4 regions of the Sodalis sp. RH16 genome follow, and region 3 is predicted to be linked to each of the others. Evidence: predicted binding sites of a transcription regulator. Region 3 holds the regulator's gene; each other region holds the start of a gene.
The links. Region 3 encodes PurR, which represses purine synthesis genes. Its sites were predicted from a motif close to CANGCAAACGTTTGCNTG; they were not measured.

Region 1: the regulator PurR is predicted to act here: its motif matches at 2,288-2,305, upstream of guaB (IMP dehydrogenase).
Region 2: the regulator PurR is predicted to act here: its motif matches at 2,351-2,368, upstream of purL (phosphoribosylformylglycinamidine synthase).
Region 4: the regulator PurR is predicted to act here: its motif matches at 1,545-1,562, upstream of purM (phosphoribosylformylglycinamidine cyclo-ligase).

Annotation. Positions count from the first base shown of each region.
Region 1 covers NZ_CP178737.1:6,081,030-6,084,831, forward strand. The annotation lists gene guaA (glutamine-hydrolyzing GMP synthase) at 1-611, opposite strand, end outside; gene guaB (IMP dehydrogenase) at 772-2,235, opposite strand; gene xseA (exodeoxyribonuclease VII large subunit) at 2,397-3,767, shown strand.
Region 2 covers NZ_CP178737.1:6,124,904-6,128,705, reverse strand. The annotation lists gene yfhb (phosphatidylglycerophosphatase C) at 1-99, shown strand, start outside; gene tadA (tRNA adenosine(34) deaminase TadA) at 149-664, shown strand; gene mltF (membrane-bound lytic murein transglycosylase MltF) at 661-2,268, opposite strand; gene purL (phosphoribosylformylglycinamidine synthase) at 2,475-3,802, shown strand, end outside.
Region 3 covers NZ_CP178737.1:4,756,298-4,760,099, reverse strand. The annotation lists gene ACL2XJ_RS21675 (Grx4 family monothiol glutaredoxin) at 1-151, opposite strand, end outside; gene ACL2XJ_RS21670 (hypothetical protein) at 283-462, shown strand; gene ACL2XJ_RS21665 (C40 family peptidase) at 544-1,440, shown strand; gene ACL2XJ_RS21660 (YnhF family membrane protein) at 1,466-1,555, opposite strand; gene purR (HTH-type transcriptional repressor PurR) at 1,755-2,771, shown strand; gene cfa (cyclopropane fatty acyl phospholipid synthase) at 3,199-3,802, shown strand, end outside.
Region 4 covers NZ_CP178737.1:6,005,833-6,009,634, reverse strand. The annotation lists gene purN (phosphoribosylglycinamide formyltransferase) at 1-444, opposite strand, end outside; gene purM (phosphoribosylformylglycinamidine cyclo-ligase) at 444-1,481, opposite strand; gene upp (uracil phosphoribosyltransferase) at 1,716-2,342, shown strand; gene uraA (uracil permease) at 2,397-3,710, shown strand.

The sequences.
Region 1 (3,802 bases), 1.3 Mb from region 3:
CAGCGGCAGATATCCTTGATAAAACGTTCCAGGATCCGCTGGCCCTGGCGGGTATGGGTGACTTCGGGATGGAACTGCACGCCGTAGAACCGTTTTTCCTCGTCGGCCATGATGGCGAACCGGCAGCTCTCCGTGCTGGCGACGGTGACGAACCCCGCAGGGATGTCGGTGACCTTGTCGCCGTGGCTCATCCAGACATCCAGCAGCGGCTTGCCGTTGACGCTGAGGGAATCCTTGATGTCCCTTATCAGGGCGCTGTCGTTTAACACCTCAACCTGGGCATAGCCGAATTCGCGCTCATGAGAGCCTTCCACCCGGCCCCCCAGCTGCATGGCCATGGTCTGCATGCCATAACAGACGCCCAGCACCGGGACGCCGGCCTGGTAAACATACTCCGGCGCAACCGGACTGTTATGTTCGGTGGTGCTTTCAGGGCCGCCGGAAAGAATAATGCCGCTGGGTTCGAAGGCGCGGATTTGCGCTTTTGTCACGTCCCAGGCCCAGAGTTCGCAATAGACGCCCAGCTCGCGCACGCGGCGGGCGATAAGTTGGGTGTACTGCGAACCGAAGTCCAGAATCAGAATGCGATGTTTATGGATATTATCTGTCATAGAAGGCGTATTCCAAGAGCGGTGGTCAAAATACAACACCACCCGGCCGCGGCCGGGAAGAAAAAATCAGGGATGGCCAATCCTCGGCCATCCGACGCAACGGGCGGCGCACCAGGGAGATAATGCACTATTACCGCCCGCAGCGCACCGTCCGGCGCGTTTAGCCCATGCGGTAATTCGGCGATTCTTTGGTGATGGCGACGTCGTGGACGTGGCTTTCCTGAATGCCGGCGCCGCTGATGCGGACAAATTCGGCCTTGGTGCGCAGTTCGTCGATGGTGGCGCAGCCGGTGAGTCCCATGCAGGAGCGCAACCCGCCCATCTGCTGATGCACTATCTCTTTCAGGCGGCCTTTGTAAGCCACCCGCCCTTCTATGCCTTCCGGCACCAGTTTATCGGCGGCGTTGTCGGTCTGGAAATAGCGGTCGGAGGAACCTTTGGACATGGCGCCCAGGGATCCCATGCCGCGATAGGATTTAAACGAACGGCCCTGGTAGAGTTCGATTTCGCCGGGGGATTCCTCGGTACCGGCCAGCAGCGAGCCCACCATGACGCATGAGGCGCCGGCGGCAATGGCTTTGGCGATATCGCCGGAGTAACGGATGCCGCCGTCGGCGATAACCGGAATACCGGTGCCTTCCAGCGCTTCCACCGCATCGGATATGGCGGTGATTTGCGGTACGCCGACGCCGGTAACGATACGGGTGGTGCAGATGGACCCCGGCCCGATACCCACTTTAACCGCGCTTACGCCCGCTTCCACCAGCGCGATGGCGCCGGCGCCGGTGGCGATATTGCCGCCGATAATCTGCAAATCGGGATATTTTTCACGGGTGGCGCGAATGCGCTGCAATACGCCTTCGGAATGGCCGTGGGAGGAATCGATGAGCAGCACGTCGACACCGGCGGCCACCAGCGCGTCGATACGCTCTTCATTACCCGCGCCCGCGCCCACCGCCGCGCCTACGCGCAGCCGGCCGTGCTCATCTTTGCAGGCATTGGGCTTGCGTTCCGCTTTCTGAAAATCTTTTACCGTGATCATGCCCAGCAAATGGAATTGTCCGTCCACTACCAGCGCTTTTTCTACACGCTTCTCGTGCATTTTTTGCAGCACGACTTCGCGGGCTTCGCCCTCTTTCACCGTCACCAGACGTTCCTTCGGCGTCATGACCGCGGTGACCGGCTGGGAAAGATCGGTGACGAACCGCACATCGCGGCCGGTGATGATGCCCACCAGTTCGTTGTCATCGGTGACCACCGGATAACCGGCGAAACCGTTGCGGGCGGTCATTTCCTTGACCTGGGACAGGGTGGTTGACGGGGTGACGGTCTTGGGATCGGTCACCACGCCGCTTTCATGTTTTTTCACCCGGCTGACTTCCTCAGCCTGGCGCTCGATGGACATGTTTTTATGGATAAAGCCGATACCGCCCTCTTGGGCCAGTGCGATAGCCAGGGGCGCTTCGGTAACGGTATCCATGGCCGCGGAGAGCAGCGGAATGTTGAGACGGATTTTTTTGGTCAGTTGGGTTCCCAGCTCGGCGGTGTTGGGCAGAACCGTGGAATGTGCAGGTAAAAGGAGGAGATCGTCGAAAGTCAGGGCTTCTTTTGCGATACGTAACATAGCAATATCTCACCAGGGTGGATGTATAAAATATTGCCGTGGCATTATACAGAACGTAAACGGTTGCCTCCAGCTATTTTTTTAAAAAAACCTTGATAACCGGCCAGCGTTAAGTAATATCAACCGATTAAGTCTTTTTTAACAAAGTTGATCCAGCTCACATGTCTGCACCCGCCTCGTCACTGATTTTTACCGTTTCCCGCCTGAATCAACAGGTGCGTGAACTGCTGGAAAGCGAGATGGGCCAGATCTGGCTAACCGGCGAGATATCCAACTTTTCCCAGCCCGCCTCCGGCCATTGGTATTTTACCCTGAAAGACGATCGCGCCCAGGTGCGTTGCGCTATGTTCCGCAACGGCAACCGGCGGGTGACCTTCGCCCCGCGCAACGGGCAGCAGGTATTGGTGCGGGCTTCGTTGACGCTGTATGAACCCCGCGGCGACTACCAGCTGATTGCCGAGAGCATGCAGCCGGCCGGCGACGGTTTGCTGCAGCAGCAGTTCGAACAGCTCAAGCAGCGGTTATCGGCGGAAGGACTGTTCGATCAGATCCATAAACAGCCGTTGCCCAGCCCGTCCCGGCGGGTTGGCGTCATCACCTCAGCCAGCGGCGCGGCGCTGCACGATATTCTGAACGTCCTGCGCCGGCGGGATCCGTCGCTGCCGGTGGTGATCTACCCAACGCCGGTACAGGGACAGGACGCGCCCGCGCAGATCGTGCGGGCCATTGAAACCGCCAACCGCCGGCGGGAGTGCGATGTGCTTATCGTCGGCCGCGGCGGCGGTTCGCTGGAAGATTTATGGAGTTTTAACGACGAACGGGTGGCGCGGGCCATTTTTGCCAGCATATTGCCGGTGGTGAGCGCCGTCGGACACGAAACCGATGTGACCATTGCCGATTTTGTCGCCGATCTTCGTGCGCCTACCCCCTCGGCGGCGGCGGAGCTGGTGAGCCGCAATCAGTTGGAGCTGGTGCGCCGGTTGCAGTCGCAGCAGCAGCGGCTGGAAATGGCGATGGATTATTATCTGGCCCAGCGCCAGCAGATTTTTACCCGCCTGCAGCACCGCCTGCAGCAGCAGCATCCCCATTTGCGGCTGGCGCGCCAGCAAACCACGCTGGTCAAACTGCGCCGCCGGCTGGACGACGGCGTACAGGCGCAGCTACGGCTGGCGCAGCGCCGCCATGAGCGGGTGCAGCAGCGGCTGGGCCAGCAATCGCCGCTGCCGCGCATCGGCCGGGTGCAGCAGCAATTGCAGGCGCTGCAATATCAGCTGCAGCAGGCCATGACCCGCCGGTTGAATCAGCAGCAGCAAAAATTCGGCATGCTATGCTCGCGGTTGGAAGGCGTCAGCCCGCTGAATACGCTGGCGCGCGGTTTCAGCGTTACCACCGGCGCCGATGGGGCGCTGATTAAACGCACCGGGCAGTTACAGCCCGGCGATGCCCTGACCACCCGTCTGCAGGATGGCTGGGTGGATAGCCAGGTGGTTCGCATTACGCCGTCGAAGAAGACCGCCGGTAAAAACCGCTAGCCGCCGACACCTGCCGGCCATTGTCCCGGAGATTG
Region 2 (3,802 bases), 1.4 Mb from region 3:
AGCGGCTATAGCGATAGCCTGCACGACAGCCCGCTGCTTTATTTTTGCGAGTATCGCTGGCGCGTGACCCGCGAGGGGGACCTGAAGCAATTGGATTAACGGGCCGGCTTGCGGGTATATTTACGCGACGACTTTTTCCGGGATGGCGATGATGAACATTGAACAGGGGGATGAATTCTGGATGCGCCATGCCTTGCGGCTTGCCGAACGCGCCGAGGCCGAGGGCGAGGTGCCGGTGGGCGCGGTGCTGGTCTTGGGGGATCGGGTGATTGGCGAAGGCTGGAACCGGTCCATCGGCCGCCACGATCCCACCGCCCATGCGGAGATCATGGCCTTGCGCCAGGGCGGGGCGGTGCTGGGCAACTACCGGCTGGTGGATACCACTCTGTATGTCACCCTGGAGCCCTGCGTCATGTGCGCCGGCGCGATGATTCACGGACGGGTGGGGCGGCTGGTCTTCGGCGCACGTGATGAGAAAACCGGCGCGGCCGGCTCCCTGTGCGACATACTGCGCCATCCGGGGATGAATCATCTCGTGGACATGACCTCCGGGGTGCTGGAGCAAGAGTGTTCAAGCTGTCTCAGCGCGTTTTTTCGCGGCCGCCGGGCTGCGCATAAAGCGCGGCGCCAGGCGATGAAAGAACAGCCGCCCGCCGTCGGTTAAGGGGAGGCTTTGGCCAGAACGGGCGCCATGCCGGATGGAACGGCGGTCAAGCCGGAAAATTGGCTGGTAACGACCGGAAAGGAGCTTGGCGGCTGAGGGATGGTTTGCGCTGCTTGAAGGGTTTTTTCTTTCTCGGTTTCTTTTTCTTTATCTTTTTCCTGCAGATAGCCCACCAGGCTCATTTCGTAGCGGCGGATATTCTCCACATAATCATACGCCTGCTGGCCGCGGGCGTAACCGTAGGTAGTCTGCTGGTAATAACGGGGCTGGCTGAGCATGGGCAGGCGGAGTTTAACGTCCACCCAGCTGTCGGGATTGCCCTTTTGCTTGGCGGTGAGCGCGCGGGCGTCCAGCATATGGGCATAACCCATATTATAAGCTGTGAGCGCAAACCAGATTTTTTCATCTTCCGGTATGGTCTCGGGCACTTTCTGCATCATATGGGATAAATAGAGCGCCCCGCCGCGAATGCTCTGCTCCGCATCCTGCCGATCGTTGATGCCCAGGCTGTCGGCGGTGGCGCGGGTCAGCATCATCAGGCCTCGTACACCGGTGGGGGAAACGGCCAATGGGTCCCAATGGGACTCCTGATAAGAAATGGCCGCCAGTAATTTCCAGTCAATTTCAGTGGCATACTGCTGGAACAGGGATTGCAATGCCGGTAAGGTCGCATCGATGGAGGAGAGGAAGGTTTTGGTGTCTACATAATCAAAACTGCCCACATGGCCGAGGTATTTTTCCTCCAGCCGGGCGATTATCCCTTCTTCATTCAGCCCGTGGTAAAAATCCAACAGCGCGGCCGACAGGTTATCGCTGTTTTTCTTTGGCAAATACCAGGTCACCGGCTCTTCGTCGCTGACATCAAACGCCACCGCCAATTGCGGATGGATGCGCTGCAGCAACCCGATGGTGGCGGAATCCGCCAGCGTATAATCGAGCTTGCCTTCCGCAACCTGTTCCAGTAACGCCTTGCTGCTCAGATCCGATGACACCTCCCACGCCAGTTGGGGGTATTTTTTTTCTTTCATGGCGCGCAGCAGTGAAATATGGGCCGACCCGGAAGTCACGGCCAGACGGCCCTGCAGCGCGCCGAGATTTTTCGGCCGGGGCTGCCCCAGGCGATACACCAACTGCTGGGAAACATAATAATTGGCCGGGCCGGTGGCGTAACGCTGCAATCGTTCGTTATTGTAGATGAGGCCCGCGGCCAGCATATCGGCGTCGTCGTTATCCAAATCGTCGAACAGTTCATTGAGGGTGCCGCGCTGGCGGATAACCAGCTTTACCCCCAGATAATCGGCGAAGCGTTTCGCCAGTTCATAGTCGAAACCGGAGGGCTGGTGGTTGGTCGTGGTATAACTCAGCGGAGCATCGATGGTGCTGACGCGTAGCGTTCCTCTGGCTTTGATTTGACTGAGCACATCATCTTGCATCCCATGCCAAGGCACGTTGAACCAAAGTGCCCAGGTCAGCAATGCGGTGATGGCGCCAATCACGACATAATTTAATTTTAAGCGCTTCAAATAGTTATCTCTTGCCGGAGTGCAATCCCTACTGTCTCGAACGGCAAAATCGTTATCATTTTCTCCCTGGTGTCGGGGCATTTTGCGCAACAAAGCGCCACGGTGCAACAAAAAAGCTTAAAGACCATACAGTAAGAAAGGTTATTCAGCGCGCAAGAATAACCGCGCAAACGGTTTCGTCCGCCGCCGGGATTCTCTATAATGGCGCGCGTTTCCCCCTGAAGTTGCGCCCCATGGCAAGCCGTACCCCGCATTGGCGGGCGTCGGTTCAAAGACGAGAGATCTTTATTATGGAAATACTGCGTGGTTCGCCCGCTCTGTCGGCATTTCGTATCAATAAACTGCTGGCCCGCTGCCAGGAAGCCCGGCTTCCGGTAAGCGATGTCTATGCTGAATATGTTCACTTTGCCGATTTGAGCGCGCCCCTCAATACCGACGAACACGCAAGATTGCAGCGGCTGTTGAAATACGGTCCTTCTCTCGCCGAACACGACCCCGAGGGGCGCCTACTGCTGGTGACGCCGCGCCCCGGTACGCTCTCCCCCTGGTCGTCGAAAGCCACGGATATCGCCCATAACTGCGGTTTGCCGCAGGTAAAGCGTCTGGAGCGCGGACTGGCGTTTTATATCCAGGGCTCCACCCTCACCGAGGAGCAGTGGCGCCAACTGGGGGCTCTGCTCCATGACCGGATGATGGAGACTGTGTTCGATAAATATGAACAGGCGGCGGCGTTGTTCTCGCATCAGACGCCGGCGCCGGTAGGTGAAGTGGCTATGCTCGTCGAAGGCCGTCCCGCCCTGGAGCGTGCCAATCATCAACTGGGGCTGGCGTTGGCCGACGATGAAATAGACTATCTGCAGGAGGCGTTCACCCGTTTGGGGCGCAATCCCACCGACGTGGAACTCTATATGTTCGCCCAGGCCAATTCCGAGCACTGCCGCCATAAAATCTTCAATGCCGATTGGGTTATCGACGGCCAGGCACAGCCAAAGTCGCTGTTCAAAATGATCAAGAATACCTTTGAACAGACGCCGGAGTTTGTCCTGTCGGCCTACAAAGATAACGCGGCGGTCATGGAAGGTTCTTCGGTGGGACGATTTTTCGCCGACCCGCGTGACCAGCGCTACGATTTTCACCAGGAACCGGCGCATATTCTGATGAAAGTGGAGACGCATAACCATCCCACCGCCATCTCTCCCTGGCCCGGCGCCGCCACCGGTTCCGGCGGAGAAATCCGCGATGAGGGCGCCACCGGACGGGGTTCCAAGCCCAAGGCCGGCCTGACGGGGTTCTCGGTATCCAATTTGCGTATCCCCGGTTTCGAGCAGCCATGGGAACAGGATTTCGGCAAGCCGGATCGCATTGTCTCCGCTCTGGATATCATGACCGACGGCCCGCTGGGGGGCGCTGCGTTTAACAATGAGTTCGGCCGTCCGGCCCTGACGGGATATTTCCGTACCTATGAAGAACAGGTCAGCAGCCATAACGGCGTTGAACTGCGGGGTTATCACAAGCCGATTATGCTGGCGGGGGGGATTGGCAACATTCGCGCCGGCCATGTGCAAAAAGGGGAAATTTCCATCGGCGCCAAGCTGATTGTCCTGGGCGGGCCGGC
Region 3 (3,802 bases):
CATCCACATAAGCGAAACGCTCGCCGCAGGCGGAAAGCGCCTGTACCGCTTGCGCGGAAAAACCGCAACCAGGCAATTTCGGAGAGCCCTTCATATAAAGAAGAATCGGGTTTTCAGCAATTTGCTGCTGAATTTTTTCAATCGTCGTCATTGTCTCGCTTCCTCAAGCCATAAGCTGGCCTTATCTGCTCTGGGCGGGATTATGCTCAGAATCACTATTCTAACGATTACCGTATAAATAGATAAACGTTTTTTTGCCCGCCATAGCCCGCACGGACAAAGATGCGCAGCACCTTAATAAAGGATAACACCAAAGGCGGCCTTTTACCCGGCGCCGGGGCATGGCTGCCAAACTCTTTTTTAACAATTGAAAAACTGTTGAATTTTGCGCCAAATTATGCCGATGAATGCAACAAATATGCAGTCGTTCACGTTTATTCACAATATGATGATAATTCATGATGCAAAGTAGGGGTAAATAGCTTAAATTCCTTTGAGGCATTTATAACCCCCTCTTTGGGGCCACAGAGGATAGCGTTAATCATGCGTTTATGCTTTACGCTTTTTGTGTTGCTTTTTACTCAGTTATTTTTCAATTTGGCGCATGCCGCGCCCAATGCCGGTATCAATGCCGACCAGCGAAAATCACAGTCCAGTACGGCTAAAACAGGTGACCGACGCAAACGAAAACCTCTTAAAGAGGTGTTGAAGATAACCAAAAAAAGCAAACCGGTGACCGAGCAGAAAATCACCCGTCATAGCACAGACAAACCAAAAGAGCTCGTTGCTGAAAAAAGCAGCAATAAAAAATTACATTCCATACCCGTCGCCAAAGCGAAAGAGCCGGCCGTCGAAAAAAACCACGTTAAAAAATTGCATCCAATGCCCCCCGCAAAAAAAATAGCCAAGTTTACCCCGCCGAAAAAAGGCTACAAAAAGGGTTACGGCAGGCATCGGATGAAAGAAAGCGCCACGCTCGATCTCATTGCCAACGATCAACCCATCATCATGAGCGATAGCCACAAAAAACGCTATCAGCATGCCAAATTGACGGCGATGAACAAGCTGATGTCCCAGATGGGCAAGCCTTATCGCTGGGGCGGCATGTCGCCCAATACCGGGTTCGATTGCAGCGGCCTGATCTATTATGCTTATAAGGACGTGGTACGGATTCATATGCCCCGTACCGCCAATGAAATGTTTCATTTACGCGATGCGGCGCCGGTGAAGAAAGACGATCTGGAAAGCGGCGATTTGGTTTTCTTCCATATCACCAACCGCGGCGCGGCGGATCATGTGGGCGTTTATTTGGGCAACGGACGGTTTATCGAATCCCCCCGCACCGGCCGCGATATCCGCATCAGCTATCTGAATGAAGATTATTGGGCGGATCACTATGTCGGCGCCCGCCGGGTCGTGACGCCGAAAACCATTCGCTGAAAGGAAAAAAAGGCGCCTGGGCGCCTTAATTCATTACCGCGGTAAAGCTGAACGCAATGATCACCAGCAAGGAAAATACCGTGGTCATTAATGACAATTTGAAATCGCTGCTCATCACTTCTCCTTATCACTACACCTATCGCTGAACGGGATATCTTTACACCCGTAGGTTGTAAGCAGTGTCGCATAACCCGATTAAAAAAGCTTGCCGGGCAGCAACTCCCGAGCATATTTATCTTTATCGCTTTCACTTTAGTGCCGAATCAAGGAAAATTGGCGATTTATTTATTTCGGCGTACAGGAGTTCTACACGCATGGCAACCATTAAAGACGTGGCGAAACGCGCCGGGGTATCCACCACTACGGTGTCACATGTCATCAATAAGACGCGATTTGTGGCGCAAGAGACCAAGATCGCCGTTTTGGAGGCCATCGGGCAGCTGCACTATTCCCCCAGCGACGTGGCGCGCAGCCTTAAGATCAACCGCACAAAATCCATCGGCCTGCTGGCCAGCTCAAGCGAAGCGCCCTACTTCGCGGAAATTATCGAGTCGATTGAGCACCACTGTTTTGTGCGGGGATATACCCTTGTGCTGTGCAACTCCCATAACGATCTGAACAAACAGGGCGCCTATCTGGCGATGCTGGCGCAAAAACGGGTGGACGGGTTGCTGGTGATGTGCGCCGAATATCCCGAACCGTTGCTGAATATGCTGGAAGAGTATCGCCATATCCCCATGGTGGTCATGGATTGGGGCGAAGCTCGCCGGGATTTCACCGATACCATTATCGACAATGCCTTCGCCGGGGGTTACATGGCGACCCGCTATCTGATTTCCAGGGGGCATCGCGATATCGGCGCCATACCCGGCCAACTGGCGCGCAATACCGGGGGCGGCCGTCATCGCGGCTACCTGCGGGCCCTGGAAGAAGCCGGCATCGCCATTCCCCATCAATGGATTGTGCAGGGGGATTTCGAACCGGAATCCGGCTATCAGGCCATGAAACTCATTCTGTCCAGGCCGCAAAGGCCCACGGCGGTATTTTGCGGCGGTGATATCATGGCCATGGGTGCAATGTGCGCCATTGATGAAATGGGCATGAAGGTTCCCGATGACATCTCAATTATCGGTTATGATAATGTGCGCAATTCGTGCTTTTTTACCCCGTCATTGACTACCATTCATCAACCCAAAGAAGAGCTGGGCGAGGCCGCGCTGACCATGCTGCTGGACCGTATCACCAGCAAACGGGAAAACGCCAGGATTATCGAAGTGCATCCCGCCCTGATTGTACGCCGTTCGGTGGCCGACGGCCCGTTTCGCTCCTGAAGGGCGGCGCACGGCCTCCTGAGCCCCTTATCAAAGGTGATTCGCTCCCGAATGTAATAATATATTTCATACCGCCGAATGTGCCTGATGAGTTATTGTTTCGATAGGAAATCATTAACTTATCTGTGAAATACATTATTCTGTCAGCTATTGTCTAAACCGGAATGCAGGCTTATACTCAATATCGTTAACAAATATAACGAGTTGTCTAATAATTTTGCTTTAAAAGAATGTCGTGTTTTTACATGGCGTCATCCTATTTATGAAGCGCCCGTCTGACAAACAGTCTATTGGTGTTTTTTATATTCCTCTGTTTATTGTGGTACATCCGACACCACGGATACCCGTGGATGATTATAAAAGCCCGCAGGTATCGGCTACGCTTTTCCTGACGGGGTTATAACAGAAGAAAGGTGATGGAGAAGCTATGAGTTCCTCGTGTGTTGAAGACCTGAGCTTTCATGATAATGCTTGGTATCGAATCATCCATGAAATGCTTGCTGAGGCAGGTGTAAAGATCAACGGCGCAAGGCCGTTTGATATTCATGTCAAGAACCCGGAATTTTTTAAACGCGTGCTAGAGGACGGGTCATTGGGGTTGGGTGAAAGTTACATGGACGGCTGGTGGGAATGCGAGCGACTGGATATCTTTTTTCAGCGCGTTTTAAGAGCCGGTTTGGAAAATAAGCTTCCCCGGCATTTCAAGGATGTTATGCGCGTTGCCGCCGCGCGGCTCATGAATCTTCAGTCTAAAAAACGGGCTTGGATTGTCGGCAAAGAGCATTATGACTTGGGTAATGACCTGTTCAGCCTGATGCTGGATCCCTATATGCAGTATTCGTGCGGCTATTGGAACAAGGCCACCACTCTGGAGGAAGCGCAGCAGGACAAGCTCAGGATGATCTGCGAAAAGCTGCAGTTAAGACCGGGCATGACGCTGCTGGATGTGGGCTGCGGCTGGGGCGGGCTTGCCGCTTATGCGGCCAAGAACTACGGTGTTTCGGTTCAGGGGGTGACTATCTCCGCTGAAC
Region 4 (3,802 bases), 1.2 Mb from region 3:
CGGCCCTCCGTCCAGTTCCTCGGTGACGAAGTGCACTGACGTGCCGTGTTCAGCATCACCGTTGGCCAAGACCTGGCGGTGGGTGTGCAGGCCGGGATAGCGCGGCAGCAGGGAAGGGTGGATATTCAGCAGCCGGCCCGCATAATGGCTGACAAACGCCGGCGACAGGATACGCATATAACCCGCCAGGATGACCGCGTCCGGCCGGTGTTCATCAATGCGTTCCATCAACGCCAGGTCAAAGGCGGCCCGATGGGGATAATCGCCGGGATTAAGGGCATGGGCCGGCAGGCTTCCCTGGGCGGCGCGCTGTAATCCGTAGGCATCGGCGCGGTTGCTGAACACCGCGGCGATCCGCGCCGGAATTTTACCGTCCCGGCAGGCATCCATTACCGCCTGAAGATTGCTGCCTTCGCCGGAGAGAAGCACGACAATCTTTTTCATCAGCGGATGATCACCCGGTCCTCGCCGGTAAGGGGTTCGATCTCCCCCAGCTTCCAGGCGGTTTCCCCCAGGGCGCCCAGCATAGCAAGCGCGCTGTCCGCGCTCTCGGCCGGAACCGCTATCACCATGCCGACGCCGCAGTTAAAGGTACGGTACATTTCATGGCGGCTTACGTTGCCGGCCTGCTGCAGCCAATGGAATACCGCCGGCCACTGCCAGCTGCTTTCGTTAATCACCGCACGGGTATCCGCCGGCAATACCCGGGGGATGTTCTCCCAAAAACCGCCGCCGGTAAGATGGGCGATGGCATGGATTTCCGTCTGGGCGATAAGCTGCAGCAGCGCCTTGACGTAGATGCGGGTAGGCTGCAGCAGATGATCCGCCAAAGGCGCGCCCTCAAGCTGCGTTTGCAGCGGATCGGTCTGGCTGAACTCCAGAATTTTACGCACCAGTGAGTAGCCGTTGGAGTGCGGACCGCTGGAAGCCAGAGCCAGCAGCGTATCCCCCGCCCGGACTTTACTGCCGTCGATGATCTCTGATTTCTCCACCACGCCGACGCAGAAACCGGCGACATCATAATCCTCACCGTGGTACATGCCGGGCATTTCCGCCGTTTCGCCCCCCACCAGCGCGCAGCCGGCCTGCTTGCAGCCCTCCGCGATGCCGGTGATGACCTGGGCGGCGGTATCCACATCCAGTTTTCCTGTAGCGAAGTAATCAAGGAAAAACAGCGGTTCGGCTCCCTGCACCACCAGATCATTCACACACATCGCCACCAGATCGATACCTATGGTATCGTGACGTTGCAGATCCATCGCCAGACGCAGTTTCGTGCCGACACCGTCGGTGCCGGAAACCAGAATCGGCTCGCGGTATTTCTGCGGTATCGCGCACAGCGCACCGAAGCCACCCAGCCCGCCCATGACTTCGGGACGTTTCGTCTGTTTCACCACACCTTTAATGCGGTCTACCAATGCGTTGCCGGCATCGATATCCACACCTGCGTCTTTATAGCTGAGAGAGGTTTTTTCGGTCACTGCAAGATCCCCACGGAGATGATATGTTGCGGTTTAAATAGGGCGCGGGCAATTCTAACAGCGCGGGCAAACGTTTGCGAGTGGTGTTGTCAAACCATTTGGCTTTTCATTGTCTATAGTGAATTTTAATAATCCATTGATCGGGATCAGCTATTTTCATAGGGCGCGGCAAAAAAAAGGGGTTATAATCTCGCGATTTTTTTGACCGTTCAATGCTTCCTGGGGAGAGTAATGATGAAGATCGTTGAAGTAAAACACCCGCTCGTTAAACACAAGCTTGGTTTAATGCGTGAAAATGACATCAGCACCAAGCGTTTTCGCGAATTGGCATCGGAAGTGGGTAGTTTACTGACCTATGTGGCAACCGCCGATCTCGAGACTGAAAAAGTCACCATCGAGGGTTGGTGCGGTCCGGTTGAAATCGATCAGATCAAGGGCAAAAAAATTACCGTCGTGCCTATCCTCCGCGCCGGCCTGGGCATGATGGACGGCGTATTGGAAAACGTCCCCAGCGCGCGTATCAGCGTGGTGGGCATCTACCGCAACGAGACCACGCTCAAGCCGGTGCCCTATTTTCAAAAGCTGGTGTCGGATATCAACGAGCGCATGGCCCTGGTGGTGGATCCTATGCTTGCCACCGGCGGCTCGATGATTGCCACAATCGATCTGCTGAAAAAGGCCGGCTGCAAAGCTATCAAGGTGCTGGTACTGGTGGCGGCGCCGGAAGGGCTGGCGGCGCTGGAAGCGGCGCATCCCGATATTGAACTCTACACGGCGGCCATTGACGAGGGCCTCAACGAGCAAGGCTACATCATGCCGGGCCTCGGCGATGCGGGCGATAAGTTATTCGGTACCAAATAACATCAAGCCGACCGGAAGGGTCGGTTTTTTTTGATTTTAAATTGAGGAACTCACATGACCCGTCGCGCCATCGCAGTGGATGAACGCCCGCCGTTGCTGCAAACCATCCCATTGAGCTTACAACACCTGTTCGCCATGTTCGGCGCCACCGTCCTGGTGCCGATTTTATTCAAAATCAATCCCGCCACCGTGCTGTTGTTCAACGGCATCGGCACCCTGCTGTATCTGTTCATTTGCAAAGGAAAAATCCCGGCCTATCTGGGGTCAAGCTTTGCCTTTATATCGCCGGTGCTGCTGCTGCTGCCGATGGGATACGAATCGGCCCTCGGGGGCTTTATCGCCTGCGGCGCGCTGTTTTGCATCGTGGCATGGATTGTCAAAGTGGCCGGCACCGGCTGGATCGAGGTGGTATTCCCGCCGGCGGCGATGGGAGCCATCGTATCGGTTATCGGCCTGGAACTGGCGGGCGTTGCGGCCAATATGGCGGGGCTACTGCCTGCCGACGGGGCAAGCGTTGATCACTCCACCGTCATCATTTCCATGGTGACCCTGGCGGTGACGGTGCTGGGGTCCGTACTGTTCCGCGGTTTCCTGGCGATTATCCCGATCCTTATCGGGGTACTGGCGGGTTATGCCCTGGCCTGGTTTATGGGCGCGGTGGACTTATCGCCGGTGGCGGCCGCGCACTGGTTTGCCATGCCGACCTTTTACACACCGCGTTTTGAATGGGTGGCCATTCTGACCATCCTGCCGGCGGCGCTGGTGGTGATTGCCGAGCATATCGGCCATCTGGTGGTCACCGCCAATATCGTCAAGCGCGATCTCCTGCGCGATCCCGGCCTGCATCGTTCAATGTTCGCCAATGGCGTTTCCACCATGCTTTCAGGCTTTTTCGGCTCCACCCCCAACACCACCTACGGCGAGAATATCGGCGTCATGGCCATCACCAAGGTTTACAGCACCTGGGTAATCGGCGGCGCGGCGATATTCGCCATCCTATTGTCATGTATCGGCAAGCTTGCCGCGGCGATCCAGGCGGTGCCGGTCCCGGTGATGGGGGGCGTCTCGCTGCTGCTGTACGGGGTGATTGCCGCCTCGGGGATCCGGGTACTGATTGAATCGAAAGTGGATTATAACAAGCCGCAAAATCTCATCCTGACCTCGGTCATCCTGATTATCGGCGTCAGCGGCGCGAAAATACATATCGGCGCCGCCGAACTGAAGGGCATGGCCCTGGCTACCGTCGTGGGTATCGGCTTGAGCCTGCTATTCAAGGTGATTACCCTGGTCCGCGGTGAAGAAGTGATAATCGACGCTGACAGCACGCCGGTCCTTGACGCCGCCAATCTGGAAAAGCCGGAACGCTAGACCCGCGATCACCCTGCGTGAAGCGGACATGTTAAAGGGAGACCGTGACAATGGGGCCGAAGCCGCCGTCCGGCGGCGGCCGAAGTGCCCCA